2 regions of the Pseudomonas sp. RA_105y_Pfl2_P56 genome follow, and region 1 is predicted to be linked to the other one. Evidence: riboswitches for the same ligand, from Rfam matches in the RefSeq annotation. Region 1 holds a riboswitch; the other holds the start of a gene.
The links. Region 1 has a riboswitch for cobalamin ahead of cobW (cobalamin biosynthesis protein CobW). Riboswitches for the same ligand answer to the same signal wherever they lie in the genome.
Positions count from the first base shown of each region.

Region 2: another riboswitch for cobalamin. It lies ahead of cobO (cob(I)yrinic acid a,c-diamide adenosyltransferase); the one in region 1 lies ahead of cobW (cobalamin biosynthesis protein CobW).

Region 1 is NZ_CAXAPL010000029.1:38,844-53,919, reverse strand. Features, by position in the region: gene metH (methionine synthase) at 1-2,684, opposite strand, end outside; gene AACY11_RS19415 (fatty acid cis/trans isomerase) at 2,841-5,123, shown strand; gene nfuA (Fe-S biogenesis protein NfuA) at 5,377-5,961, shown strand; gene cobM (precorrin-4 C(11)-methyltransferase) at 6,034-6,780, opposite strand; gene AACY11_RS19400 (cobalamin biosynthesis protein) at 6,862-7,275, opposite strand; gene AACY11_RS19395 (CbtA family protein) at 7,272-7,973, opposite strand; gene AACY11_RS19390 (CbtB domain-containing protein) at 7,985-8,182, opposite strand; cobalamin riboswitch at 8,307-8,529, opposite strand; cobalamin riboswitch at 8,624-8,837, shown strand; gene cobW (cobalamin biosynthesis protein CobW) at 8,938-10,008, shown strand; gene cobN (cobaltochelatase subunit CobN) at 10,012-13,863, shown strand; gene AACY11_RS19375 (ATP-binding protein) at 13,918-14,922, shown strand; gene AACY11_RS19370 (vWA domain-containing protein) at 14,847-15,076, shown strand, end outside.
Region 2 is NZ_CAXAPL010000016.1:77,903-92,978, forward strand. Features, by position in the region: gene AACY11_RS13325 (DUF2066 domain-containing protein) at 1-908, shown strand, start outside; gene AACY11_RS13330 (AI-2E family transporter) at 943-2,016, shown strand; gene hda (DnaA regulatory inactivator Hda) at 2,234-2,938, shown strand; gene AACY11_RS13340 (C40 family peptidase) at 3,153-3,767, shown strand; gene AACY11_RS13345 (C40 family peptidase) at 3,988-4,524, shown strand; gene AACY11_RS13350 (PQQ-dependent sugar dehydrogenase) at 4,591-5,904, opposite strand; gene AACY11_RS13355 (hypothetical protein) at 5,971-6,555, opposite strand; cobalamin riboswitch at 6,709-6,934, shown strand; gene cobO (cob(I)yrinic acid a,c-diamide adenosyltransferase) at 7,017-7,628, shown strand; gene AACY11_RS13365 (cobyrinate a,c-diamide synthase) at 7,625-8,974, shown strand; gene bluB (5,6-dimethylbenzimidazole synthase) at 9,022-9,672, shown strand; gene cbiB (adenosylcobinamide-phosphate synthase CbiB) at 9,669-10,577, shown strand; gene cobD (threonine-phosphate decarboxylase CobD) at 10,570-11,562, shown strand; gene AACY11_RS13385 (cobyric acid synthase) at 11,559-13,010, shown strand; gene cobU (bifunctional adenosylcobinamide kinase/adenosylcobinamide-phosphate guanylyltransferase) at 13,098-13,619, shown strand; gene cobT (nicotinate-nucleotide--dimethylbenzimidazole phosphoribosyltransferase) at 13,616-14,671, shown strand; gene cobC (alpha-ribazole phosphatase family protein) at 14,668-15,076, shown strand, end outside.

The DNA of each region.
Region 1 (15,076 bases):
TCGCGCACTTCGACGTATTCGGCTCGGGTTTTTTCAACGAAACCGGCCTTCAATTCCTTGGACAGCAACTGCGTTGCCACGCCGACCGCGCGGGAGGCGTCGGTCACGTAAACCACGGCGTCGTTGCTGTACTTGGGCTCGATCTTAACGGCAGTATGCGCTTTGGATGTGGTCGCGCCACCGATCATCAACGGCAAGTGGAAGTCCTGACGCTGCATTTCACGGGCAACGTGAACCATCTCATCCAGCGACGGGGTGATCAGGCCAGACAGCCCGATGATGTCGCACTTCTGCTCCTTGGCCACTTGCAGGATCTTTTCCGCCGGGACCATGACGCCGAGGTCGACGATGTCGTAGCCGTTGCAGCCAAGCACCACGCCAACGATGTTCTTGCCGATGTCGTGGACGTCGCCTTTCACCGTGGCCATGAGGATCTTGCCCTTGGCCTCAGGTTTGTCACCTTTTTCCAGTTCGATGAACGGGATCAGGTGCGCTACGGCCTGCTTCATTACACGGGCGGATTTGACCACCTGCGGCAGGAACATTTTGCCGGCACCGAACAGGTCGCCGACGATATTCATGCCCGACATCAGCGGGCCTTCGATCACTTCGATCGGGCGGGCGAATGACTGGCGCGATTGTTCGGTGTCTTCAACGATGTGTGTGGTGATGCCCTTGACGAGTGCGTGTTCCAGGCGCTTGTTGACGTCCCAGTTGCGCCACTCTTCGGTCTCGGCTTCCTTGACGCTGCCGTCGCCCTTGTATTTGTCAGCGATGGCGAGGAGGGCGTCGGTGCCTTCCGGTGTGCGGTTGAGCACCACGTCTTCGACCGCGTCGCGCAGTTCCTGCGGGATCTGGTCGTAGATTTCCAGCTGGCCGGCGTTGACGATGCCCATGGTCAGGCCGGCGCGGATCGCGTACAGCAGGAACACCGAGTGAATCGCCTCACGCACCGGGTTGTTGCCACGGAACGAGAACGACACGTTGGACACGCCGCCGGAGCTCAGGGCATACGGCAGTTCGTCGCGGATGTAGGCACAGGCATTGATGAAGTCCACAGCGTAGTTGTTGTGTTCTTCGATGCCGGTGGCCACGGCGAAGATGTTCGGGTCGAAGATGATGTCTTCCGGCGGGAAGCCGACTTCGTTGACCAGAATGTCGTAGGAGCGCTTGCAGATTTCTTTCTTGCGCGCTTCGGTGTCGGCCTGGCCGGCTTCGTCGAACGCCATCACCACCACGGCGGCGCCGTAGCGCTTGCACAGCCTGGCGTGATGGATGAACTGCTCGACGCCTTCTTTCATGCTGATCGAGTTGACGATGCCCTTGCCCTGAATGCATTTCAGGCCGGCTTCGATCACTTCCCATTTCGAGGAGTCGATCATGATCGGTACGCGGGAGATGTCCGGCTCGCCGGCAATCAGATTGAGGAAGGTCACCATGGCCTTCTTCGAATCGAGCATCCCTTCGTCCATGTTGATGTCGATCACCTGCGCGCCGGCCTCGACCTGCTGCAGGGCAACTTCCAGGGCTTCGGTGTAGTTGTCTTCGCGGATCAGACGGGCGAACTTGGCCGAACCTGTGATGTTGGTCCGCTCGCCGACGTTGACGAACAACGAGCTGCGATCGATGGTGAACGGCTCCAGGCCCGAGAGGCGGCAGGCCTTGGGGATATCCGGGATTTGTCGCGGCGCGTAACCGGCCACGGCGTTGGCAATGGCTTCGATGTGGCCCGGAGTGGTGCCGCAGCAGCCGCCGACAATATTGAGGAAGCCGCTTTGGGCGAATTCTTCAATGACTTTGGCGGTTTGCGACGGCAGTTCGTCGTACTCACCGAATTCGTTCGGCAGGCCGGCGTTCGGGTGCGCGGAAACGTGGGTGCTGGCCTTGTTCGACAGTTCTTCCAGATACGGACGCAATTCGCTGGCGCCAAGGGCGCAGTTCAGGCCCACCGAAATCGGCTTGGCGTGGGCCACGGAGTTCCAGAACGCTTCGGTGGTCTGGCCCGACAAGGTCCGGCCGGAGGCGTCGGTGATGGTCCCGGAAATCATGATAGGCAGTTCGAGGTGCAACTCTTCGAACACCCCTTGCACGGCGAAGATCGCCGCTTTGGCGTTGAGGGTGTCGAAGATGGTTTCGATCAGGATCAGGTCGGCGCCGCCCTCGATCAGGCCTTTGGTGGCCTCGGTGTAGTTCTCCACCAGCTCATCAAAGGTGACGTTGCGGTAGCCAGGGTTGTTGACGTCAGGCGACAGCGAGCAGGTGCGGCTGGTGGGGCCGAGCACGCCAGCGACGAAGCGCGGCTTGTCCGGGTTCTCCAGGGTCTTGGCGTCGGCGACTTTGCGCGCCAGGCGCGCGCCCTCTACGTTTAGTTCGTACGCCAGCTCTTCCATGCCGTAGTCGGCCATGGAGATGCGGGTGGCGTTGAAGGTGTTGGTTTCCAGAATGTCGGCGCCGGCATCCAGATAAGCCTTTTCGATGCCGCCGATGACGTCCGGACGGGTGATCACCAAGAGGTCGTTGTTGCCCTTGACGTCACTCGGCCAGTCCGCGAAGCGTTTGCCGCGATAATCCTGCTCTTCGAGCTTGTAGCTCTGGATCATCGTGCCCATACCGCCGTCGAGTATCAGGATGCGCTCTTTGAGGGCGTGCTTGAGAGCTTGAAGGCGGACGCTGCGATCGGACATTTGGACTACTCGGAAAGACCATTACGAAGGAGCGGGATCATAACAAACCTGTGCGCTTTTAGAGCATGTGGCGGTTTTGCATGAATATCGCTCATGTTGGTACGACCGTCATACTGTAGAATCTCAGCGTTTTTCTTCAGGATCGGGATCAGGGACATGTCGTACCGCGTCATCAGCATCGTTTTGCTGTTCTTGAGCTGGGGCGCTGCGGCGCAAGATCCCGCGCTTTCTTATACCCGTGATATCCAGCCGATTTTCACCGAGAAGTGCGTGGCCTGCCATGCGTGCTACGACTCCGCTTGTCAGCTCAACCTGGGCAGCGGCGAAGGCGCCGGGCGTGGCGCGAGCAAAATGCCGGTCTACGACGGCGAGCGCACTCAGGCGGCGCCAACTACCCGGTTGTTCTACGACGCTTTCGGCAAGCGCGCCTGGCAGCAAAAGGGTTTCTATTCGGTACTTGATGCACAGGGCAGTCAGGCGGCTTTGATGGCCCGCATGTTGGAGCTGGGGCACAAAACCCCGTTGACGCCGAACGCCAGACTGCCAGAAGAAATCGCCCTGGGCCTGAACCGGGAAAACATGTGCACCATGCCTGCCGAGTTCGAGGCGTACGCCGGTGCCCATCCGAAAGAAGGCATGCCGCTGGCGGTCACCGGTCTGACTGATCAGCAATACCAAACGCTGCAACGCTGGCTGGCGTCCGGCGCACCCATTGACGAACAGGGTCTGGCGCCCAGCAGCAAAGAAGCGATGCAGATTGTCCAGTGGGAAAATCTGCTCAACACGCCCGGAGCCCGGGAGAGTCTGGTCGGGCGCTGGCTGTACGAACACTGGTTCCTGGCGCACATCTATTTCAAGGACGGTGAGCCAGGGCACTACTTTCAGTGGGTGCGTTCGCGCACGCCAACCGGACAACCCATCGACCTGATTGCCACTCGTCGCCCGAATGACGATCCGGGGACTCAGGTGTATTACCGCTTGTGGCCGGTCCAAGGCGTGATCGTTCACAAAACGCACATCACCTACCCGCTGAGCGCGGCAAAAATGGCGCGGGTCAAAAGCCTGTTCTACAGCGGCAACTGGCAGGTCAACGCCTTGCCGGGTTACGGGCCGCAGAGCCGGGCCAATCCGTTCGCCACGTTCGAGGCCATTCCGGCGCAGGCGCGCTATCAGTTCATGCTCGATAACGCCGAGTATTTCGTCCGCACCTTTATCCGTGGCCCGGTGTGCCGAGGGCAGATTGCGACCGACGTTATACGCGACAACTTCTGGGCGCTGTTCCAGGCTCCGGAACATGACTTGTACATCACCGATCCCAACTATCGTGGTCAGGCCACACCGTTGCTGGCCATGCCCGGGCAAAACGACGATGTCGGCAGCGTCCTGAGCCTCTGGCGCGACTACCGCAACAAACGTAACGAATACGAAGCCCTGCGCCGTGACAGTTACGCCGACCAGCCGGCGCCGAGCTGGTCGACGCTGTGGGCGGGCAACGACAATGCGTTGCTGAGCATCTTCCGCCACTTCGACAGCGCCTCGGTCACCAAAGGCCTGATCGGCGAGGTGCCGCAGACGATGTGGTTGTTCGACTATCCGTTGCTGGAGCGCACCTATTACCAGTTGGCGGTCAACTTCGATGTGTTCGGCAACGTTTCGCATCAGGCGCAAACCCGCCTGTATTTCGATCTGATCCGTAACGGCGCCGAGCAAAACTTCCTGCGCCTGATGCCCGCCGACTCCCGTGAGGATTACCTCGACGATTGGTATCAGAGCAGTGGCCAGTTCAAGATGTGGCTGGATTACGAGTCCATCGACGACGACAAGCCGACCGCGCTGAAACTCAACAAGAAAGACCCGAAACACGATTTCGCCATGCAGTTGCTGGCGCGTTATGGCGACCTCGACGCCCGACCTGACCCGATCAACCGTTGCGAGGGCGCCTATTGCTCACGCCCGAATATCGATCCGGCGCTGCAAAACGCCGAACAGGCGCTCAGTCGCCTGACATCGCGCCCCGCCGCCGGGTTGAAGGTGATCGACCAGTTGCCGGAAGCGACGATGTTGCGTATTGAAACTGCCAGTGGCAAACGCGAGGTCTATAGCCTGTTGCGCAATCGCGCGCACAGCAACGTGGCGTTCTTGCTCGGTGAGTCGCTGCGTTATCAGCCGGGCCTCGACACGATCACTCTTTATCCGGGCGTGCTCAGCAGTTATCCGAACTTCATCTTCAATATTCCCGCCGAGCAAGTGCCTGAGTTTGTCGATGCAATGGAAAACGCCAAAGACGCCAACCGCTTCGAAAAAATCGTCGAACGCTGGGGTATTCGCCGCAGTCATCCGCAGTTCTGGTTCTATTTTCACGACTTGAGCCAGTACCTCCACGAAACCGATCCGGTTGAAGAGGGGGTGCTGGACATGAATCGATACGAGAATCTCTGATCTGCCTTTGAGAAGGGCCTGCTGTCACAACCTTCAGCGGCGGCGCAATGCCTGTCGGATGTTTGTCGTCTGTGTTTTGGTAATCGGCGTCGGCTCCTGGTTGAGTTACCCATGGTTGGGAAAACGTGGCTACCGTTGGCTCAAGGCACGGACAGAAGGTCAGTCTGTCGAGAATCTTTCCCGACAAAAATACTAGGACTTTGTCCGGCGCAACGATTGGCGTAAACTGCGCCCAAGCCTGCGAGGAGTTTCCATGACCGCTATTACCATTACTGACGCCGCCCACGATTACCTGGCCGATCTGCTCTCCAAGCAGAACACCCCGGGAATCGGCATCCGCGTCTTCATCACCCAGCCTGGCACCCAGTACGCCGAAACGTGCATTGCCTACTGCAAGCCGGGCGAAGAAAAGCCGGAAGACACGGCGCTGGGGCTCAAAAGCTTCACCGCTTATATCGATTCGTTCAGCGAAGCGTTCCTGGACGACGCGGTCGTCGACTACGCCACCGACCGCATGGGTGGTCAACTGACCATCAAGGCGCCAAACGCCAAAGTGCCGATGGTCAACGCCGACAGCCCGGTCAACGAACGTATCAATTACTACCTGCAAACCGAGATCAACCCGGGGCTGGCCAGCCACGGCGGTCAGGTCAGCCTGATCGATGTAGTCGAAGACGGCATCGCCGTGCTGCAGTTCGGTGGTGGTTGTCAGGGTTGCGGTCAAGCGGACGTCACCCTGAAGGAAGGCATTGAGCGCACCTTGCTCGAGCGCATTCCAGAGCTCAAAGGCGTTCGTGACGTGACCGACCATACGCAGAAAGAAAACGCCTATTACTAAGGTGTTCGCTGCGAGCATGAAAAACGGCGCCCCGTGAGCGCCGTTTTTTATGCGTGATGTTCAAGAATGTCTTCAGGGGCGATACAAGTGCGCATGCCCGGCGCGATACAGCGAGGACTCACTGAATACCTCACTGCCCAGCACCCGCCCAACCAGAATCAACGCCGTGCGCCGAAACCCTTTGGCGGCGACCTTCTGGGCAATATCCCCCAGCGTTCCCACCACCCAGTCCTGATCCGGCCATGTCGCCCGGTGAATTACCGCGATCGGGCAGTCTTCGCCGTAATGCGGCAACAGTTCAGCAAGGATTTTCTCCAGATGATTGACCCCCAGATGGATCGCCATGGTCGCGCCATGTTGCGCCAGGCTTCCAAGTTCTTCGCCTGCGGGCATGGCGGTCTTGTCGGCATAACGGGTCAGTATGACGCTTTGCGACACGTCAGGCAGGGTCAGTTCTGCGCCTAACAACGCGGCGCATGCTGCGGTGGCCGTCACGCCGGGGATGATCTCGAAGGGAATATCCAGCTCGCGCAAATAACGAATCTGCTCGCCAATGGCGCCATACAGGCTCGGATCTCCCGAATGCACGCGTGCGACATCCTGGCCCTTGGCGTGCGCGGTTTTGATCAGCTCGATGATCTGCTCCAGATGCAATTCAGCGCTGTTGACCAGCGTCTGCGCCTGATGACCTTCCAGCACCGCTGCCGGTACCAACGAACCTGCATAGATGATCACCGGGCAATTGCGGATCAGCCGTTGGCCTTTGACGGTGATCAGTTCCGGGTCGCCGGGGCCGGCACCGATGAAGTAGACGGTCATGTAGGAATCCTGTGAAAAGCGCGGCGGGGCAATGCTTCAGATGAAGATTGCTCATGATCAAAGACGAGGATTATCGGGATTTTACGCAGCGCCAGCCAATGCCAATGTTGCCTGAGCGTATTTCTGCCGGGATATCAGCAGTTTTGCCGGTGCCTGAATCAACTGTTCAGCCAGCGCCAAAGCCGCGCTCTCTGCCACTCCATAGCAACCGGTGCGTTCGTAGGCGATCTGTGAATGGTGACTGAGCCGTTGCTGGTAATTGGCCAATTCTTCGCGGCTGAAGTAGCGCAATGGCAAGGCCAATTGTGCGGCAAGTTCCTGCAGACCGGGTTCATCGCGTTTCAAATCGATACTGGCCAAGGCTTTGACCGCTCCAAGCTCGATGCGATGCGCTTGCAAGGCCTGATCGAGTAACGCGCGCAGCGTGCTGGCAGGGCAGCCGCGCTGGCAGCCCAGGCCGACCACTAAGGTCGGCGCTGCACTGTCTCGGGTCATGCGTGGTATTGGCCATCGCTTTTGCGGCGGAACAACCACGCACTGATCAGGCCAAGGGCCAGCCAGAACGCCACGTTGGTCAGCTGCGAAGCGATTTTGAACTGAGCTTCCAATGCTTCAGGGGCCAGCATCGAATGCACTTGTGGTTGTGGCGCGCCGATCACATGTGGCACCGCAAGGATCGCCACACCGAGGATCTTCATCAGCCAGTGACGGCTGAACGCTATCAGGGCGAGGCCGACCGCAGTAGAGGCGGCAGTGCCGATCCACCACGTCTGCCGTGAGGCCAGATCTGCGGCAGCGGTGCCCGGCAGCTCAGGCGGTAGGCCAAGGGTGGGGGCGAGTACGAACGTTGCGTAACCGGCCAGCCCCCAAAGCAGACCTTGCGAGGTTTTGGTCGGCGCACGCAGGGTGTAGAGCCCCGCGAGCATCAGGGCGAATCCCACGGCGACCACCAGATTGCCGCCGGTGGTCGAGACCACGCGCTGCCAGCCATCTTCCGGCTCCCAGGCTTCGCTATCGTGGGTGTGCGCAGCAGAGCCGGCGGCGTGTTCGTGGACTTGTGCCACCGGTTCGGATTTCTCGAAGGTTTCTGCCTGCAGAATCAGCGGCGAAACCCAGAAGCTTTGCAGCAGAGTGAGAAGCAGGGCGGCCAGCAGACCGCTGAAACCTGCCGTTTGTGCAATTCGCTTGATCATGTCGGCAGGCCTCAGTGGCACGGGAACGCGGCGCTGTGGCGGGTATCGTGGGCGGCGTTGTGCACGGCTTCGATGTGCGAGAAACCGGCGAAGTAGACGAGGCCCGCACCCACAATCGACGCGAAAACAGCGGCGGTCAGGCGTTGGCTCAGGGTGGTGGTGCTGGAGATTTTGTCCGTGTTGCTGCCGGTGCTGCTGATGATCGACATGGCGCTTCCCTCTGGAATGTCAGCGAGGCAGTCGAGCGCATGAAGCCCCGGCGTGCGAGTACGCAGGGGTTCGAACAGCGCCCGCCCACCGCGGGTTTGTTATGTTCAGCGACACAAAAGGTATGCGTGCTGTGTGTTGCGGGCCGGTCTCCGGGCTCACGAGGGGTTGGCGCTGGGCCCGACCTGCAAGCATCTCCTTCCCATGCCGTATCGGCACAGTGGATCTGATGCTTCGCTCGCTTACCGTTGCGGGGGCAGCACCGGACTGACATGGGCTTGAGTAAAGCACATGATTCACCGGTTTCCCGTTTCACCCTGTGAAGGGCACCCGTAACAAGTTGTGTAGGAGAGCATGGGTGGGGGATTTGAGTCAATTGGATGGGTTGGATATGCCCTCAAACCCAATCCCAATCCAAACATTGACCCATCAGCAAGCCATGCGTAGCCTTGTGCTTTCGAGGTTCTTCGGCACTGGCCGAAGCTAAGAAGGGAACGCGGTCAATGCCGCGGCTGCCCCCGCAACTGTGAACGGTGAAGTTTACTGCCACGCCACTGCCAGCCCTTGCACAAGGCGCCAGCGGGAAGGCGCAGTGAATGCCAGGCCCAGCGCCTGAACGCCGTCAGCCAGGAGACCTGCCTCGTCACAGTTTCTCACTACAACCGGGCGGGGTGATCCGGTGGCGAACGCTTCCGGCGCGCACGCGCGTTGCCGGTTCTCGTCCCGTATGCCCGCCACCTTGCCAAAGGGCATATCGATGAAAACACTGGCCAAACTCCCCGTCACCATCGTCACCGGCTTCCTCGGTTCGGGTAAAACCACGTTGTTGCGACACATGCTCGACAACGCACAGGGCCGTCGCATCGCGGTGATCGTCAATGAATTCGGTGAGTTGGGCATCGACGGTGAAATCCTCAAACAGTGCACCATCGGCTGCACCGAAGAAGAAGCCACCGGCCGCGTTTATGAACTGGCCAACGGTTGCCTGTGCTGCACGGTGCAGGAAGAGTTTTTCCCGGTGATGCGCGAACTGGTGGCCCGCCGCGGCGACCTCGACCACATTCTCATCGAAACTTCGGGCCTGGCCCTGCCAAAACCGCTGGTACAAGCCTTTCAGTGGCCGGAAATCCGCAGCGCCTGCACCGTTGATGCGGTGATCACCGTGGTCGACAGCCCGGCCGTGGCCGCTGGCACTTTTGCTGCGTTCCCGGATCAGGTCGATGCCCAGCGCAAACTCGATCCGAACCTGGATCACGAGTCGCCCTTGCACGAACTGTTCGCCGACCAACTGGCCAGCGCCGATCTGGTGATCCTCAACAAGGCCGACCAGACCAGCCCTGAAGATCTGGCCCGGGTGCGCCTCGAAGTCGCCGAAGAGCTGCCGCCAGCGGTGAAGATCATCGAGGCCAGCAACGGTCGCGTGCCGTTGGACGTGCTGATCGGTCTGGGGGCAGGCTCTGAAGAGCACATCGACAGCCGCCACAGCCATCACGATCATCACCACGACGGTGATGACGACCACGATGACCACGATCACGACGCCTTCGATTCGATCTCCATCGAACTGCCGCAAGCCGACGAAAGCCTGCTGCTCGATGCGCTGACGCAACTGGTGGTCCAGCACGGTATCCTGCGCGTCAAGGGTTTCGCGGCGATACCGAACAAACCGATGCGTTTGCTGATTCAAGGCGTGGGCACGCGTTTCGACAAGCATTTCGACCGGCAGTGGGGCGCCGATGAAGCGCGCGTCACCCGTCTGGTACTGATCGGTCAGGAACTCGACGCCACTCAACTCGAAGCGCAACTTCGCGCCGCACTCAGCGTTTAAGCCATGCACCTGCTCAGGACCCAGCCCGGCGGTTTCGTGTCGGATGACAACATTGCCGACCTTGGGCAAACCCCCGCCGAACTGGTGATCCTGTGCAGCGGCGACTCCAGCCTGGCGTTGCTCGCCGAAGCGGCGCAGCAATTGCCCGAGGATTATCCGAGCCTGCGCCTGGCCAACCCGATGCAGGTGCAGAATTACGCCTCGGTCGATCTGTATGTCGATGAAGTGTTGCGCCATGCCAAGGTGATTCTGATCTCGCTGCACGGAGGCATTGCCTATTGGCGCTACGGTGTCGAGCGTCTGGTCGAGCTGGCCGAGCGTGGTGTGCAGGTGATTATGGTGCCGGGCTGCGATCGCCCCGACCCGGAACTCAGTGAGCTGAGCACCGTCGGCGCGGTCGACCGCGACCGGCTCTGGCAGTTCTTGCGACAGGGCGGCATGGGCAATGCGCTGGATTTCTTTCATTGTCTGGCCAACCGCTGGCTCGCACGCGATTACGCCTGGGCCGAGCCGCAACCCCTGCCGCGCACAGCGATTTACCATCCGCATAAAAACGCCGCCGCACTGAGTGACTGGCAACACGCCGATTGGCTGGCCGATCAACCGGTTGCGGCGGTGCTGTTTTACCGCTCGCATTTGCAAGCGGCGAACACCGCGTTCATCGATGTTTTCTGTCAGCGCTTGCAGGCAGCGGGACTCAATCCGCTGCCTATAGCGGTGGCCAGTCTGAAAGAACCCGGCTGCCTGTCGATGGTCGAGGATTGGCTGGATGAAGTTGAGGCAGGGGTGATTCTCAACACCACCGGTTTCGCTCAGTCGAGCCCGGAAATGCCGCATCTGCGGCCGTTTCGCCGCAACATCCCGGTGATCCAGGCGATCTGCGCCCAGGACAACGAACCAGGCTGGCGCGACAGCGAGCAAGGCCTCGGGCCAAGGGACCTGGCAATGCACATTGCGTTGCCTGAACTCGACGGACGCATCATCAGCCGCCCGATCAGTTTCAAGGATCTGGCCTGGCGCAGCGAGCGTAGCCAATCCGATGTGGTCTGCTACCGGGCGCAACCCGAGCGCATGGATTTTGTCGCCGAACTGGCGCGCCGCTGGATTGATCTCGCGCGGGTACCGAACACCGAGAAACGCATTGCGCTGATCCTCGCCAACTACCCGACCCGCGACGGGCGTATCGGTAACGGCGTTGGCCTCGACACGCCGGCAGCCGCGCTGAATATTCTTCGGGCGTTGCAGGACGAGGGTTATCCGATAACCGCCGAGCTGCCGGACAGCGGCACTGAGTTGATCCAGCAGTTGCTCGGTGGAGTCAGCAATGACCTCGACACGATTGACCAGCGTCCATGCCTGCAAAGTCTGGCGATGGACGATTACATGACAATGTTCAACGCGCTGCCCGAAGCCAATCGTGCCGCGGTGGTTGAGCGTTGGGGGGCGCCGCAAAGAGACCCGATGTGCCGTGACGGGCGAATGATGATCGCCGGCCTGCGCTTTGGCTTGACCTTCATCGGCATCCAGCCGGCGCGGGGGTATCAGGTTGATCCGAGTGCGGTGTACCACGACCCGGATCTGGTGCCGCCACACGGTTATCTGGCCTTCTATTTCTGGCTGCGCAACACGTACAGCGCCCACGGCGTGATTCACGTCGGCAAGCACGGCAACCTCGAATGGTTGCCGGGCAAAGGCGTCGGGCTCTCGGAGAATTGCTGGCCGGACGCGTTGCTCGGGCCACTGCCGAATATCTATCCGTTTATCGTCAATGACCCGGGCGAGGGCGCTCAAGCCAAACGGCGTACACAAGCGGTGATCATCGATCATCTGATGCCACCGCTGACCCGCGCCGAAACCTATGGCCCGCTGCGTAATCTGGAGCTGTTGGCGGACGAATATTACGAGGCGCAACTGCTCGATCCGCGTCGTGCCCGTGAGTTGCAGCGCGACATTCTGCAATTGGTGCGCGACACGCAAATTGATCGCGAACTGCAACTGGACACGGCGCTGGACAGCGATGCCGACGCGGCAATCTGGCTGCCGCGTCTGGACACTTATTTGTGCGATCTGAAGGAATCGCAGATCCGCGATGGCCTGCACATCTTCGGCGAGTCGCCAACCGGGCGTTTGCGCATCGATACGTTGTTGGCGCTGCTGCGCATTCCACGCGGTGACGGCAAAGGTGCGCAGTCGAGCCTGCTGCGGGCGTTGGCCAAGGCATTTGAACTGGGTTTTGATCCGTTGGACTGTGCATTGGCCGATCCGTGGGTTGGTCCGCGTCCAGAGCAACTGCAACAGGTCAGCAATGACGTCTGGCGCACCGCCGGCGATACCCGCGAACGCCTCGAACTGTTGGCCACAGAACTGATCTCCCAAACACTGCAAATCGCCTGTTGGAGCGGGCTTGCTCGCGAAGGTGTCGTGTCGGCTAACACTGCTTGCACTGACACACCGCTTTGGCGAGCAAGCTCGCTCCCACAGGGACCGGGTGGGTCTGACGTGAATGCGATTATCCAGGCGCTGCACGAAGTGGTCGCTCCGCGCCTGGACGCCTGCGGCCCGGCGGAAATGCGCGGCCTGCTCGATGCCTTGAGCGGGCGCTTCGTCCCCGCCGGCCCGAGCGGCGCGCCAAGTCGAGGCCGGCTCGACGTGCTGCCGACCGGGCGCAACTTCTACTCGGTCGATGTGCGCAACCTGCCGACCACCACCGCGTGGCGCATCGGGTTCCAGTCCGCGACACTGATTCTCGAACGACATTTGCAGGATCACGGTGACCACCTGCGTCAGCTCGGCCTGTCGGTGTGGGGCACCGCGACCATGCGTACCGGTGGCGACGACATCGCCCAGGCCATGGCGCTGATGGGGGTGCGGCCGGTGTGGGCCACGGGCAGTCAGCGGGTCGATGATTTCGAGATCCTGCCGCTGAGTCTGCTGGATCGCCCTCGGGTTGACGTGACACTGCGGGTGTCCGGGTTTTTCCGCGATGCGTTTGCCAGCCTGATCCGCTTGTTCGACGCGGCGGTGCAAGCGGTGGCAGCGCTGGATGAACCGGACGATCTCAATCCTTTGGCGGCCAAAGTGCGCGCCGAACGCGAAGCCCTGTTGCAATCGGGCCTCGATGAAGACGCTGCACGGCGCCAGGCCGGTTGGCGTATTTTCGGGGCCAAGCCCGGCGCTTACGGCGCAGGCGTGCAGGGCGCCATCGACGGTCGTCTGTGGCAGACCCGCGAGGATCTGGCCGAGGTTTATGTGAACTGGGGGGCTTATGCCTACGGTGGCTCCGACGAAGGCACCGCAGCTCGCGAACAATTCGTTCAGCGTTTGAGTCAGGTGCAAGCGGTATTGCAGAACCAGGACAACCGCGAGCACGACTTGCTCGATTCCAACGATTATTACCAGTTCCAGGGCGGCATGCTCGCTGCCGTGGAAAGCCTGCGCGGCGAAGCAGCGGCGAGTTATCACGGTGATCATAGTCAGCCGGATCTGCCGAAGATCCGCACCTTGAAGGAGGAGCTCAACCGGGTGATTCGCTCGCGGGCAGCGAACCCGAAATGGATCGACGGGGTCAAACGCCACGGCTATAAAGGCGCGTTTGAAATGGCGGCGACCGTGGATAACCTGTTTGCCTTCGACGCGACGACGCAATTGATCGACGATCATCAATACGCATTGCTGGCCGATGCTTATCTGCTTGATCCGGCCACCCGGGATTTTGTTCGCGAGCATAATCCCCACGCACTGCGCGACATGACCGAGCGCATGCTCGAAGCGCAACAGCGGGGGATGTGGCAGGCGCCGGGCGCCTATAAAGAGGCTCTCGAAAATCTGCTGCTGGACATAGAAGAAGACACCTGATGCAGCTCATTTCAAATGTGGAAGCATTTCACCGACCATGACCGAGTACTGATAATGACCGACACCCCGCATTTCCCACTCTCCGCCGTGGTCGGCGCCGATGATTTGAAACTCGCCCTGTGCCTCACCGCCATCGACCCGAAAATCGGTGGTGTGCTGATCGAAGGCCCACGCGGCATGGCCAAGTCCACCCTGGCCCGTGGCCTTGCGGATCTGCTCGCCAGCGGCCAGTTCATCACGCTTCCGCTGGGCGCCACCGAAGAACGTCTGGTCGGTACTCTCGATCTCGACGCGGCCCTGAGCGATGGCCGGGCTCAGTTTTCCCCCGGGGTGCTGGCCAAGGCTGACGGCGGCGTGCTGTACGTCGATGAAGTGAACCTTTTGCCCGATCATTTGGTGGATCTGCTGCTCGACGTCGCGGCCAGCGGCACCAACCTGATCGAGCGCGACGGCATCTCCCATCGGCATTCGGCGAAGTTCGTCCTGATTGGCACCATGAACCCGGAGGAGGGTGAGTTGCGCCCGCAACTGCTCGACCGCTTCGGCTTGAACGTTGCCCTTAGCGGCCACACCGCACCGACCGAGCGCGGTCAGATCATCCGTCGGCGACTGGATTTCGACAGCGACCCACACGCGTTCTGCGCTCTGTGGGAAACCGCGCAGCAAGCCCTTCGCGAGCGCTGTGAAACCGCCCGCAGCACCTTGGCCGGCATTCCTCTGGATGATGCGGCACTGGCGCAAATCACCGAGCGCTGCTTTGTCGCTGGCGTCGATGGTCTGCGTGCCGACCTCGTGTGGTTGCGCGCAGCCCGGGCCCATGCCGCATGGCGCGGCGCCACGGCCATCGCCGAGGAGGACATCGACGCGGTGGCGGAATTTGCCTTGCGCCACCGTCGTCGTGAACAAGCCCCGTCGATTTCTCAGCAACAAGCCGCGCAATCGCCGTCAAACGCGCAGGCCAACCCGGACGAAGGGCAGGGCCAGTGGGGCGACATGCCGGCACCAGCGCTCGCCACCGGCAGCCGTCGCGAAGTGCCGAGCTGGCCAAAAAAGATGTAGGCATTCGCCCCCGATCCGACGCGGGGGCGAATGCCAGACCCCGCGCCGGACAACTCGACAACGGACGCCAGGGTAAACGTCATGCGGCTCGCAGTGGCTCGGTCAACTGGCCGGGCACGTTGCTCAATGGTCGTCCGCAAAAACGTGAAGATCT
Region 2 (15,076 bases), on a different contig from region 1:
ACACCCTGGTGTTGCGCCTGACCGGTGATCCTAAAGCCCCGCAAAATCCCGGGTTGGCGCCGATCAGGAAAGATCCGCAGCAGATCATCACCCGGTTCGGCTTTGATGCCGGTCCACCTGAGGTGCTGAAAGTCGATTTCGACCCCAATACCACCGAGCAGGCCTTGCGCCGCGCCGGGTTATCCCTGTGGGGGGCCAGTCGGCCGTCGATTCTGGGTTGGTGGCTGAGTGACTCGACCGAGGGTTCGAGTCTGGTCGGTGATGGTCAGGCCGCTGCTGCGCCGCTGCGTGCAGCCGCTCAGCATCGCGGTTTGCCATTGCGTTTGCCGCTGGCGGACCTCAGCGAACAATTGGTTGCTAGCGCGCCAGTACTGGATGGCTCTGATCCGGCGCCATTGCAGGACGCTTCGGAACGCTACAATGCTGACGCCTTGCTGGCAGTACATGCCCGTGAAGAGGGCGGGCAGTGGCAGGCCAAATGGCACTTGTGGATGGCCGATCAAAAAGACGCGGGGAGCGTGCAGGGTGCCGATCAGGCCGCCGTGGCCGATGCCGTGATGCTGGCGGTTGCCGAGCGACTGGCGCCGCGTTATGTGGTCAAGCCCGGCACTTCAGGTCAGCAGACGCTGGAGGTGCAGGGCATGAATCTGGAGCGCTATGCGACGTTGTTGCGGGTGCTCGAGCCGTATGGGGTGCGTCTGCAGAGTGTTGATGGCGATCGTATCGTCTATCGGGTCAATGGCAGTGTCGATCAGTTGCGTGCTCAGTTGTCGCTGGCGAAGTTGCAGGAGTTGCCGGCCGAAGCGCCGGTGCCTGTGGCTGCGCCGCAAGCGTCGGTCCAGGGTGCAGCGCCGGTTGCTGCTCCGGCCCCGACACCTGCGGCGCCGTCTCTGCGGTTTCGCTGGTAAGTCTTTCCTTATATAGAAGAAGCAGGAGTGGTAAATGGCCGATACGCGGCGTTGGTTCTGGCTCGGTGGGGTGGTCCTGCTTTGCGCGTTTGTGTGGTTGCTGCACCCGATCCTCACGCCGTTTCTGGTGGCGCTGCTGCTCGCTTATCTGTTCGATCCGCTGGTGGATCGACTGGAAAAGCTCGGGCTGTCCCGAACCTGGGGCGTAATCACCGTGTTTGCCTTGTTCTCGCTCATCGTGACGGCGCTGTTGTTGGTGTTGGTGCCGATGCTGGCCAAACAGATGCTGCGATTGTATGAGTTGACCCCCCAAATGCTGGACTGGTTGCAGCACACGGCGGTGCCATGGGCGCAGTCGAAGCTGGGGTTGGCGGATGGCTTCTGGAAATTCGACAAGGTCAAGGCGGCCATCAGCGAGCACATGGGCCAGACCAGTGACATTGTCGGTGTGGTGCTCAGTCAGGCGACGGCTTCGGGGCTCGCGCTGATTGGGTGGTTGGCCAATCTGGTGCTGATCCCGGTGGTGGGTTTCTATCTGCTGCGAGACTGGGACTTGATGATGGCCAAGATTCGCAGCCTGCTGCCGCGTGATCGTGAGGAGCGCGTGGTAACGCTGGCTGGCGAATGCCATGAGGTGCTAGGGGCATTCATGCGCGGTCAGTTGCTGGTGATGCTGGCGCTGGGCGTGATTTACGCGGCTGGGCTGATGATCGTCGGTCTGGAGTTGGGGCTGTTGATCGGTCTGATTGCGGGTCTGGCGGCGATCGTGCCGTACATGGGTTTCGTGATTGGCATTGGTGCGGCGCTGATTGCCGGGTTGTTCCAGTTCGGAGGGGATCTGTACCCGATGGTCGGGATCGTCGCGGTATTCATGATTGGTCAGGCGCTGGAAGGCATGGTGCTGACGCCGCTGCTGGTGGGCGACCGGATCGGATTGCACCCGGTGGCAGTGATCTTTGCGATTCTGGCCGGCGGCGAGTTGTTTGGTTTCACCGGGGTACTGCTGGCGTTGCCGGTAGCGGCCGTGATCATGGTGCTGGTGCGACATGTGCACGATCTGTACAAGGATTCCGACATTTATAGTGGCGTGGACGAACTCGAGCTGTGATCGAGACGGGCGACCCGGCAGATCGCCGGGTTGGCTCGTGTCTTGCGGGTGATACGGGTCTGACCGCGTCAGAGAATCTGTCATAAAACCAATGCGTTAACGCAAACCTTTGATTTTGCTTGGACTCTGTCGCATTGTGCGCTCAGCTTCACGGGTATAAACTTCGCAAACTTTACACAGAGGCCACTAACGGTTCCTTGAGAACTGTTCAGTCAGCATGAAACCGATTCAGCTGCCCCTAGGTGTGCGTCTGCGCGACGACGCCACCTTCATCAACTACTACCCAGGCGCCAATGCCGCTGCACTCGGCTATGTCGAGCGCCTATGCGAAGCCGACGCCGGCTGGACAGAAAGCCTGATCTACCTGTGGGGTAAACACGGCGTAGGGCGTACGCATCTGTTGCAGGCCGCTTGCTTGCGATTCGAGCAGATGGGTGAACCTGCGGTGTACCTGCCGTTGGCCGAGTTGATGGATCGTGGCGTCGAAATCCTCGACAACCTTGAGCAGTACGAACTGGTCTGCCTGGATGACTTGCAGGTCATTGCCGGCAAGGCTGACTGGGAAGAGGCGATGTTTCATCTGTTCAACCGTCTGCGTGACAGCGGTCGGCGCTTGCTGATTGCCGCTTCAACCTCTCCGCGTGAGCTGCCAGTGAAACTGGCTGACTTGAAATCACGCCTGACCCTGGCGCTGATTTTCCAGATGCGTCCTCTCTCCGATGAAGACAAGTTGCGTGCGCTGCAATTGCGTGCGTCGCGTCGCGGTCTGCACCTGACGGATGAGGTCGGACATTTTATTTTGACTCGCGGCACTCGCAGCATGAGCGCGCTGTTTGATCTGCTCGAGCAACTCGATCAGGCCTCATTGCAGGCTCAACGCAAGCTGACCATTCCTTTCCTCAAGGAAACCTTGGGCTGGTAAAGCCTTGGGTTTCATTGGGTCTCGGCATATTTCAGGCGCCAGAAAATCCGCTTTCCTGCAGGCTGTGCAGGCCGCGTTTCGTTTCAAATGGGCTTAAGCGCTTAGATGTAAACGAGAAACCGGGAAGTCACAAAAAGATCGATTGAATTTGCAAATGAAGTCGATAGCGGGCATAGTCTCGGCTTCTTTACAACTACCAGCCACGGTCGTGCCCATGCTAAAGCGCTTCGCACCCCTCGTGCCTCTCGCACTCGTCACCCTGTTGTACGGTTGCGCTGCTCATTCTCCAGTTCAAGAGCAGTCACAACAGGTTAAAAATTCTGCTACTGCCCAGTCTTCCGTTATTTACCAGGAAGAGCTGGATACCGAAAAAGAACTCTCTGACTTCAACAAGAAGCCCTATGAGTTGCCAGTTCTGGCCGACAGCATCCTTGAGCGCGGCATGTCCCTGATCGGTACCCGTTACCGTTTTGGCGGTACATCGGAGGCTGGTTTCGACTGCAGTGGTTTCATCGGTTATCTGTTTCGCGAAGAAGCTGGCATGAATCTGCCTCGCTCCACCCGCGAAATGATCAACGTTGATGCACCGCTGGTATCGCGCAGCAACCTCGAACCAGGTGATCTGCTGTTCTTCGCCACCAGTGGTCGTCGCGGTCGTGTCAGTCACGCCGGGATCTACCTGGGTGACAACCAGTTCATTCATTCCAGCAGTCGTCGTAGCGGCGGTGTTCGTATCGATAACCTAGGTGACAGCTACTGGAGCAAGACCTTCATCGAGGCCAAGCGCGCGCTCGCGATGGCACCGACCGTGGTCACCGCTCGCAAGTAATACCGCCCTTTGTCGCTGCATTCGCGGCGACAATCTGCCATCGGCAACGCAGTAGACCTAAACTTTACAAGGTGAAGTTAAAGTCTTACTTGAAGTTTGTCGTGTAGCCGCTAGAATCTGATCCTATATTGATGGCAAACCGCCTGCGTGTTCACGCAGGCGGTTTTGTTTTCTGTCCATCCGGCAGAGAAAGCCGCAGCCAGATCAGGATGTTCTGCTTATGACCATGTCGGCCCGCCTTGCAATGATGTTTTTCGCAGCGCTGCTCAGCGCCTGCGCCAGTCGCACGCCACCACCTGCGCCGGTTGTTCGCGCTCCGGTAGCGTTCGGCCCTTCTCAGTCTTATTCACCTGCTGCCGACGACGTGTTGTTCCGCGCGCTTGGCCTGGTCGGCACGCCTTATCGCTGGGGCGGCAATACCCCGGATTCGGGGTTTGATTGCAGTGGCTTGATCGGTTTTGTTTATCGTGATGCCGCGGGTATTTCTCTGCCGCGCTCTACCCGCGAACTGATCGTCATGCAGGCGCCGAATGTCAGTAAAGAAGGCTTGCAGACAGGCGATCTGATTTTCTTCGCCACCAATGGCGGCTCGCAGGTCAGTCATGCGGGGATTTATGTCGGGGAAGGGCGTTTCGTGCATGCGCCGGCTACCGGCGGTACGGTGAAGCTCGATAGCCTGTCGAAAGCGTATTGGCAGAAGGCGTACCTGAGTGCCAAGCGGGTGTTGCAGCCTGAGCATCTGGCGCATAACCCGTAGCGCTGGGAAAAGAGATGTGGAAGCGGGCAAGCCCGCTCCCACATTTGTTATGTGTCGGCCCCTGATTTATTGAGCGGAAGACACCCGCCAAACTTTGTTTCCCACATCATCGGCCACCAGCAAGCCACCTTGCTGGTCGATCACCACGCCTACCGGGCGACCCAGAGCGTTTTCGTCCTTGTCGAGGAAACCGGTCAGCACATCCACCGGTTTGCCATTCGGCTTGCCGCCGGTAAACGGTACGAAAATCACTTTGTAACCACTGTGCGGCTTGCGGTTCCAAGAGCCGTGCTGGCCGATGAACGCCCCTTCCTTGAATTGCGCGGGCAGTGTGTTGCCTTCGGCGAAAGTCAGGCCCAGTGAGGCGGTGTGCGGGCCGACGGCGTAATCCGGGACGATGGCCTTGGCCACCAGGTCGAGATTCTGCGGGCTGACGCGCACATCGACATGCTGCCCGTAATAGCTGAACGGCCAGCCATAAAAACCGCCATCCTTGACCGAGGTGATGTAGTCCGGCACCAGGTCGCTGCCAATCTCGTCGCGCTCATTGACTGCGGTCCACAATGCGCCGGTGCTTGGCTCCCAAGCCAGGCCGTTGGGATTGCGGATGCCTGAAGCGAAGATCCGGTGATCGCCGGTGGCCCGATCCACTTCCCAGATCGCTGCGCGACCTTCTTCTCTATCCAGTCCGTTCTCGCCGACGTTGCTGTTCGAACCGACAGTGACATACAGCTTGCTGCCGTCCTTGCTGGCAATGACGTTTTTGGTCCAGTGATGATTCAGCGTGCCGCCCGGCAGGTCGGTGACCTTGATCGGCTGCGTTTTGATTTCTGTTGCGCCAGTTTCGTAGTGCAAGCGCAGCAGGCGATCGGTGTCCGCGATGTACAGGTCATTGCCGACCAGGGTCATGCCGAACGGTGAGTTGAGATTTTGCACAAACACCGTACGCGTCTCAGCCACGCCATCGTGATCGGCATCACGTAGCAGGGTGATGCGATTTGCGCTCGGTACGCCGGCGCCAGCCTTGCCCATGACTTTCTTCATGATCCAGCCACGAATGCCGCTGCTGTCGTCAGGTTTGGGCGGAGCATTGGTTTCCGCCACCAGCACGTCGCCGTTGGGCAGCACGTAAAGCCAGCGCGGATGGTCTAGACCTTCGGCGAATGCCGCCACTTGCGTGCCTGCCGCGGCAGTCGGTTTTGCGCCATCTGGCCAGCCGACCGCCGGGGCGATATTCACGGTTGGGATCAGGGTTTTGTTGGGTTCGGGTAGTTTCGGTGACGGGCCGGTGCCGTCGGAGACTTGAAGGCTTGAGGATTCACCACAGGCGGCGAGCCCCCCGGCGAGCGCGATAACGAGAGCGAGCTGGGTCTTGCGCATTGCTGATCTTCCCTATGAATGCATTCGTAATCATAGAGGCACGCGCAAGCCCGATGGTTCAACCGCTTAGCCGCGGGCCTCCTTGAAGAGCACGGCAATGCCCGGGTGATAGTTGCCAGCATCGCTGCGCAATTTGCGATAGGCGTAAGGGAAATACCAGGCCGCGGCGCAGGTGTGTTCTTTTTGCAGGTCGTCGACCATGTCCTGCAGTTCTTCGGGGGTGGCGCTGTGCTGGGCTTTTTGCGGGGCGACAAACAGGCAGCCGAGCTTGAGGTCGCTGGCGAAACTGATGCGTTTGGCGTCGCTGGTGATCTCCAGCAGGGCTTGGGTCAGGTTGAGGTTGTTCACGCGTGGCCAGCGCTGGGTGGCTTGAATGAACGCGCGATCTTCGGCGCCGGCCAGGAACAGGTCGGCGCGGGCATTGCGCTCGCCATCCTCGTTTTGCTTGCGGGTAGCGGTCTGCTCTAGCGTCACCAGTTCGGCCATCCAGGCCGCAGCGGAAAGCAATCCGAGATTGGCTTTCTCGTCATGCCAGTAGGGTGTGTCGCTGTCGCCGCGCACGGCGTTGTAGCGGTCGATACAGTCAAACCAGCGTTCCAGTACCGGGCGCAGAAATTCCAGGCGCGGGTTGCTGATGATCATGCCTTGCATGTGGCTCACCTTATTCTTGTGTGATGTGAGATTGTGGCTCTTTGATATCACTCTTGAGAGTGTGGCACAAGATTGGCGTCAGATAATTGATCGACGGCAGTTATTCGCCCGACAGCCTCCTCTTTAATTGACGCTCCACCCCCAACCCTCTAACCTTCGCGGCTTGTTTCAGGTGCTCTGTGACCCCTGTCGACAGAGTGAAACAGGGAAGCCGGTGAGGGTCGTCTTCAAACGAAGAGCAACCACGATCCCGGCGCTGCCCCCGCAACGGTAAATGAGTGAAAACTGCGTCGAATGCCACTGCTCAAAGCGGGAAGGCGCGCAGCCAGGCGATTCGCCGCTCATGAGCCCGGAGACCGGCCTGATTCATCCAACGGCATCACGGTGGGCGATGCCAGGCTTTTTTGCCTTCTATTCTTGTGCCTGCCCGCCGTTATCCAGCCTCAACGGAGAGCTCCCCCATGACTGATTCCCCTGAGCGTGACGAACGCCATCTGGCGCGTATGCAGCGCAAAAAAGCCGTGATCGATGAACGTATCGCCAATTCGCCTGATGAGTGCGGCCTGGTGCTGGTGCTCACCGGCAATGGCAAAGGCAAAAGCAGTTCGGCGTTCGGCATGCTCGCCCGCGCCATGGGGCACGGCATGCGCTGCGGCGTGGTGCAATTCATCAAGGGGCGCAACAGCACCGGCGAAGAGCTGTTTTTTCGGCGTTTCCCCGAGCAGGTGCGCTTTCATGTGATGGGCGAGGGCTTCACCTGGGAAACCCAGGACCGTCAGCGCGATATCGCCGCCGCCGAAGCCGCTTGGGAAGTGTCCCGCGAGCTTTTGCGCGATCCGTCGATTGGCCTGGTGGTGCTGGATGAGCTGAATATCGCCCTCAAGCACGGCTACCTCGATCTCGATCAGGTGCTCAGCGACTTGCAGGCGCGTGCGCCGATGCAGCATGTGATTGTCACAGGGCGCGGCGCCAAGCCGGAAATGGTCGAGATGGGCGACACCGTCACTGAAATGGGCATGATCAAACACGCCTTCCAGGCCGGTATCAAAGCGCAGAAAGGCGTCGAACTTTGAATCAGTCACGTCATTGCCCGGCGGTACTGATTGCCGCGCCGGCTTCCGGTCAGGGCAAGACCACCGTCACGGCCGCGCTGGCCCGTTTGCACCGCAATCAAGGGCGCAAGGTGCGCGTGTTCAAGTGCGGCCCGGACTTTCTCGATCCGATGATTCTCGAGCGCGCCAGCGGTGCGCCGGTCTATCAATTGGACATGTGGATGGTCGGTGAGCAGGAAAGCCGTCGTCTGCTGTGGGAGGCCGCAGCCGAGGCCGATCTGATTCTGATCGAAGGCGTGATGGGGTTGTTTGACGGCACGCCGTCGAGCGCTGATCTGGCTCGGCATTTCGGCGTGCCGGTGCTGGGTGTGATTGATGGAACGGCGATGGCGCAGACCTTTGGTGCGTTGGCGCTGGGCTTGGCGAAATATCAGCCGGATCTGCCGTTCGCTGGCGTGCTGGCCAACCGGGTCGGTACGTTGCGTCACGCACAATTGCTCGAAGGCAGCCTGACCGAAGGCTTGCGCTGGTATGGCGCATTGTCCCGCGAGACCGGCATCGAATTGCCGAGCCGTCATCTTGGTCTGGTTCAGGCCGGTGAGCTCAATGACCTCGATGTGCGCCTGGACGCCGCTGCACAAGCGCTTGCCAGCAGTTGCGAGGTAGCGCTGCCACCGGCCGTGGAATTTGCCGCGCCTGAAGTCATCAATGTAGAGCCCTTGTTAAAAGGTGTGCGAATCGCCGTCGCCCACGATGAAGCGTTTGCCTTCACCTATGGCGCCAGCCTCGACCTGTTGCGGGCGATGGGCGCTGTGTTGAGTTTCTTCTCGCCGATCCGCGATACGCAGTTGCCAGAGGCCGACAGCCTCTATCTGCCCGGCGGTTACCCGGAACTGCACCACGTTGCGTTATCGCAGAACAGCGCAATGCTCGATGCCATCCGCGCCCATCATGCGGCAGGAAAACCGTTGCTCGCTGAATGTGGCGGCATGCTGTATCTGCTCGACTCGTTGACTGACGTTGAGGGCAGTCGCGCCGAACTGGTCGGCTTGCTCGCAGGCGATGCGGTGATGCAGAAACGCCTGGCGGCATTGGCGCTGCAAGCGGTTGATCTGCCGGAAGGCACGTTGCGCGGCCACACCTATCACCATTCCCTGACGACGACTGAATTGACGCCGATTGCCCGAGGCCTGAGCCCGAATGGCGGGCGTGGTGCGGAGGCGGTTTATCGGGACGGGCGGATGACGGCGTCGTATGTGCATTTTTACTTCCCGTCGAATCCTGCGGCTATTGCTGCACTATTGCTGCCTGACCGCGAGGCCGCCTTCGCGAGCAAGCTCGCGCCCAAAGGGGATCGCGTTTCTTGAGCAAGCACCCCGACCCATGTGGGAGCGAGCTTGCTCGCGAAGAGGCCGTGACGGACAACGCATTTTCCGAAGCCGAACGCGCAGCGGTCTACAAAGCCATCGCCGAACGCCGCGACATGCGCCACTTCACTGGCGGCACCGTCGAGCCCCAGTTGCTGCGCCGTTTATTGGACGCCGCACATCAAGCACCAAGTGTCGGCTTGATGCAGCCTTGGCGTTTCATCCGCGTCAGCGACCGTGCTCTGCGCGGGCAGATCCGCAATCTCGTAGAAGAAGAACGCATCCGCACCGCCGAGGCCCTCGGTGAGCGCAGTGACGAGTTCATGAAGCTCAAGGTCGAAGGCATCAACGACTGCGCCGAAGTGCTGGTCGCGGCGCTGATGGATGATCGCGAGAAACACATTTTCGGGCGCCGCACGCTGCCGGAAATGGACATGGCTTCGTTGTCCTGTGCGATTCAGAATCTGTGGCTGGCGTCCCGTGCCGAAGGATTGGGCATGGGCTGGGTCTCGTTGTTCGAGCCGCAAGCGCTCGCCGATCTGCTGAAACTGCCGGCCGGGGCCAAGCCTTTGGCCGTTTTGTGTCTGGGCCCGGTTAAGGAATTCTATCCGGCGCCGATGCTGGTACTCGAAGGGTGGGCGCAGGCGCGTCCGCTCAATGAGTTGCTGTATGAAAATTATTGGGGAGTGAGTCAATGAGTGTGGCGTTGTTGAGTGTCGCCGCGGTCGCGCTGGATGCGCTGCTGGGTGAACCGAAACGCTGGCATCCGCTGGTAGCGTTCGGCAATTTTGCCGGGCGCATCGAGCAACGGTTCAACGCCGGTGGCCGGGGCTGGCGAAGCCACGGCGTGACCGCGTGGGTGATCGCGGTGCTGCCGCTGACCTTGCTGGCCACTGCATTGTCCTGGGCGCCGTATGTGGGCTGGGTTGTCGAGATCCTTGCGTTGTATTGCGCCCTTGGCATGCGCAGCCTCGGCGAACACGTCGAGCCGGTGGCCCAGGCGTTGCGCGCCGATGATCTGGAAGAGGCGCGTAAGCGTGTCGGTTATCTGGTCAGCCGCCAGACCCATGAACTGGACAGCACCGCCGTCGCCCGCGCGGCCACCGAGTCAGTACTGGAGAACGGCAGCGATGCGGTGTTCGCCGCGCTGTTCTGGTTTGCTGTGGCGGGTGCGCCGGGCGTTGTCCTCTACCGTTTGAGTAATACGCTCGATGCGATGTGGGGCTATCGCAACGAACGTTTCGAGCGTTTTGGCTGGTGCGCGGCCAAAATCGACGACGTACTCAACTACGTTCCTGCACGCCTGGTGGCGTTGACCTACGCACTGCTCGGTAAAACCCGGCTGGCGTTGAAATGCTGGCGCACCCAGGCGCCGAAATGGGACAGCCCCAACGCCGGCCCGGTGATGGCGGCGGGAGCCGGTGCGCTCGGCGTGGAACTGGGTGGTCCGGCGATTTACCACGGCGAACTGCATGAGCGTCCGCAACTGGGCGAAGGCGTTCAGGCCGATGCCGATTCCATCGACCGTGGCTGGCAATTGGTTCAGCGCGGCGTATGGTTATGGCTGCTGATTCTCTGCGTGGGGGCTGAATTCTATGCTTGAGCACGGTGGCCGGCTGCGCAAGGCTGCTCTCGATTACGGTATTGCCGAAGCCGACTGGCTCGACCTGTCCAGTGGTCTGGCGCCGTGGCCGTTTCCGATCCCCGACATACCGCTGCGAGCCTGGGCGCGATTGCCGGAGACCGACGACGGTCTGGAACAAGCCGCGTGCGATTATTACGGCGCTTCGCAGGTGTTGCCGGTGGCCGGTTCGCAGATGGCCATCCAGTTGCTGCCGCGCTTGCGTCGGGCTGGCAAAGTCGGTGTGTTGTCGCCGTGTTATGCCGAGCACGCCGAAGCCTGGCGCCGCAGCGGCTACATCGTGCGTGAAATGCTCGAACAGGAAGTCGACTTCTTTATCGACAACCTTGACGTGCTGGTGGTGGTCAATCCGAACAACCCCACCGGCCTGAGTCTGAGCCCGGCGCGGCTGCTCGACTGGCATGCACGGCTGGCCCAGCGCGGTGGTTGGCTGGTGGTCGACGAAGCGTTCATGGACAACACCCCGCAGTTGAGCCTGGCTGCACATACCCATCAGGTCGGTTTGATTGTGTTGCGTTCATTCGGCAAGTTTTTTGGTCTGGCCGGGGTGCGACTGGGTTTTGTCCTGGCCGAGCGCAAGTTGCTTAAATTGCTCGCCGAGCAAGTCGGGCCGTGGGCTGTAAGCGGGCCGACGCGGGTGTTGGGTCGGGCCTGTCTGCGCGACACTGAAGGTCACACCCGGCAACGCATTCGCAGTGACGAGGCGAGTGAAAGGCTTGCCCTTGTGCTGGAGCGTTACGGCTTCAAACCCCACGGCGGTTGCGCCTTGTTCCAGTGGCTGATCACTGAGCATGCCGCCGCGCTATACGAATTCATGGCCCGTCGCGGCATCCTTCTGCGCCTCTTCACCCACAACAGCAGCCTGCGTTTCGGCTTGCCTGCCGACGCGGCTGAGCAAGCGCGTCTCGAACAGGCGCTGCAGGCCTTTACCAAGGAATTGAAATGACAACCCTGATGGTGCAGGGCACCACCTCCGACGCGGGCAAAAGTACGTTGGTGACGGCGCTGTGCCGCTGGGCGACCCGTCAGGGTGTCGCCGTCGTGCCGTTCAAACCGCAGAACATGGCGCTCAACAGCGCGGTGACCGCTGACGGCGGCGAAATCGGCAGGGCGCAGGCTGTGCAGGCACAAGCGGCGTTTCTTGAGCCGCACACCGACATGAACCCGGTACTGCTCAAACCCAATAGCGACACCGGCGCCCAAGTGATCATTCATGGGCGCGCCGTCACCAGCATGAACGCCGTGGCCTATCACGACTACAAAGCCATCGCCATGAGGGCTGTGCTGGCCTCGCACGAACGATTGAGCGCGGCGTACCCGTTGGTTATGGTCGAGGGCGCAGGCTCGCCGGCGGAGATCAACCTGCGCGCTGGCGACATCGCCAACATGGGGTTCGCCGAGGCGGTTGATTGCCCGGTGCTGCTGATTGCCGACATCAATCGCGGTGGTGTTTTTGCTCATTTGGTTGGCACGTTGGAGTTGCTGTCGCCGAGAGAGCAGGCGCGGGTAAAAGGCTTCATCATCAACCGTTTTCGCGGTGACATCGCCTTGCTGCAGCCAGGCCTCGACTGGCTTGAGCAGCGCACCGGCAAGCCGGTGGTCGGCGTGTTGCCGTATGTGATGGATCTGCATCTGGAGGCGGAAGACGGCATCGACCAGCGCCAGACCGACAAGGCCGATCAAGTGCTCAAAGTGGTGGTGCCGGTGCTGCCGCGCATCAGCAACCACACCGATTTCGATCCGCTGCGTTTGCATCCACAGGTTGATCTGCAATTTGTGGGGCCGGGGCAGGCGATTCCGGCAGCGGACCTGATCATCTTGCCGGGCTCGAAAAGCGTGCGCAGTGATCTGGCCTATCTGCGCGCCAACGGCTGGGACACGGCGATCAACCGTCACTTGCGCTATGGCGGCAAGCTGCTGGGGATTTGCGGCGGCCTGCAAATGCTGGGCGAGCAGGTGCATGATCCGCTGGGGCTTGAAGGGGCGCCCGGTTCCAGTGCCGGGCTCGGTTTGCTGGCGTTTGCAACGCAGCTTGAAGCCGAGAAGCAACTGCGCAATGTGCGTGGGCGCTTGGCGTTGGAAGAAGCCGAAGTCAGCGGTTATGAGATTCATGCTGGCGTGACCACTGGCCCTGCACTGGAAAACGCAGCGGTGCGGCTCGATGACGGTCGTTGCGATGGTGCGCAGAGTGTTGATGGGCAGGTGTTCGGTACGTATCTGCATGGCGTGTTCGAATCGCCGGCGGCCAGTGCGGCGTTGCTGCGCTGGGCGGGGCTGAGCGATGTGCAGGACGTGGATTATCACGGGTTGCGCGAGCGCGATATCGAACGGTTGGCGGATCTGGTGGAGAGGCATCTGGATACCGATTTGTTGCGTCAGCTCTGTGGGGTCTAGGGTGTTTCGGCTGCCGCGGTCTCTGTGGGAGCGGGCTTGCTCGCGTAGAGGCCGGTGGCCTCAATGCATAATTTTCAGGATGTTCCCATGCTCCAATTGATCCTCGGCGGCGCCCGCTCCGGCAAAAGTCGCCTGGCGGAAACGCTCGCCACCGACAGCAACCTGTCAGTCACCTACATCGCCACCAGCCAGCCGCTGGACGGCGAAATGAATGACCGCGTCGCTCATCATCGCGCTCGTCGTCCTGCCCAATGGGCGCTCATCGAAGAACCGCTGGAACTGGCCCGTGTCCTGCGCGAAAACGCCAATGCCGAGCGTTGCCTGCTGGTCGATTGCCTGACCCTGTGGCTGACCAACCTGTTGATGCTCGATGACGTTGAGCGTCTCGTCGCTGAACGCGACGCCCTGCTCGAATGCCTGGCGTCCTTGCCGGGTGAAATCATTTTTGTCAGCAACGAGACCGGAATGGGTGTCGTGCCGCTGGGCGAATTGACTCGCCGCTACGTCGATGAAGCCGGTTGGCTGCATCAAGCTCTGGCTGAGCGCTGTCAGCGTGTCGTCCTGACCGTCGCCGGCCTGCCCCTGACCCTGAAAGGACCTGCCTTATGACCCAAGCCTGGTGGTTGAACCCGTGCAAACCGGTGAACGCCGATATCGTTGAACAAGCGGCAGCACGGCAACAGCAATTGACCAAACCAGCCGGCTCTCTGGGGCGGCTCGAGTCGGTGGCGGTGCAGTTGGCCGGTCTGCAAGGGCAGGTGAAGCCGACGCTTGAACAGGTCTGGATTGCAATTTTTGCCGGTGATCACGGTGTTGTGGCTGAAGGTGTGTCGGCATTTGCGCAGGAAGTGACCGGGCAGATGCTGCTCAACTTCGTCAGCGGCGGCGCGGCGATCAGCGTGCTGGCACGCACGCTCGGTGCACAACTGGAAGTGGTGGACCTGGGCACGGTAACGCCGACGCTGAATCTGCCGGGAGTGCGTCACTTGAATATCGGCGCAGGCACGGCGAATTTCGTTCAGGGTTCGGCGATGACTCAATCGCAAGGCGAGCTCGCGTTGCTGGCCGGTCGCGACAGCGTGTTGCGTGCCAAAGCGGCGGGTACGCAGTTGTTCATCGGTGGCGAAATGGGCATCGGTAATACCACCGCTGCCAGTGCGCTCGCCTGTGCTTTGCTCGATTGCCCGGTGGCGCACCTGACCGGCCCCGGCACCGGTTTGAATGCCGAAGGTGTCAGCCATAAAGCGCAAGTGATCGAGCGCGCATTGGCGTTGCACGCCGCGCAGCGTGGTGATGCGTTGCAGACACTGTTCAACCTTGGTGGTTTCGAGATTGCCGCGCTGGTCGGCGCGTATCTGGCCTGTGCGCAGGAAGGCGTAGCCGTGCTGGTCGACGGCTTTATCTGCACCGTCGCCGCGCTCGTCGCGGTGCGCTTGAATCCGGCCTGCCGCGAGTGGTTGCTGTTCGGACATCGCGGTGCCGAGCCGGGCCATCGCCATGTGCTGGAAACCCTGAGCGCCGAGCCGTTGCTGGAACTCGGCCTGCGCCTGGGCGAGGGCAGTGGCGCCGCGCTGGCGGTGCCACTGCTGCGTCTGGCCTGCGACCTGCATGCACAGATGGCGACGTTCGCTGAGGCGGCGGTGGCGGATCGTCCGGCATGACGTTGCGTCTGGATCTGCTGCGACACGGTGAGACCGAACTCGGTGGTGGCTTGCGCGGCAGTCTCGATGACGCGCTCACCGAAAAGGGCTGGGCGCAGATGCGTGCGGCTGTCGTCGCGGGCGGGCCGTGGGATCGTTTGGTCAGCTCGCCATTGCAGCGGTGCGCGCGGTTTGCCGCTGAACTCGGTGAACAACTGAATCTGCCGGTGCAACTGGACAAAGATCTGCAAGAACTGCATTTCGGCGCTTGGGAAGGGCAGAGCGCGGCGGCGCTGATGGAGACGGATGCCGAGGCGCTAGGGCTGTTCTGGGCTGACCCGTATGGGTTTACGCCACCGCAGGGCGAGCCGGTCAGTGATTTTTCTGCGCGGGTATTGGCGGCGGTGGCGCGGCTGCAAGCGGCGT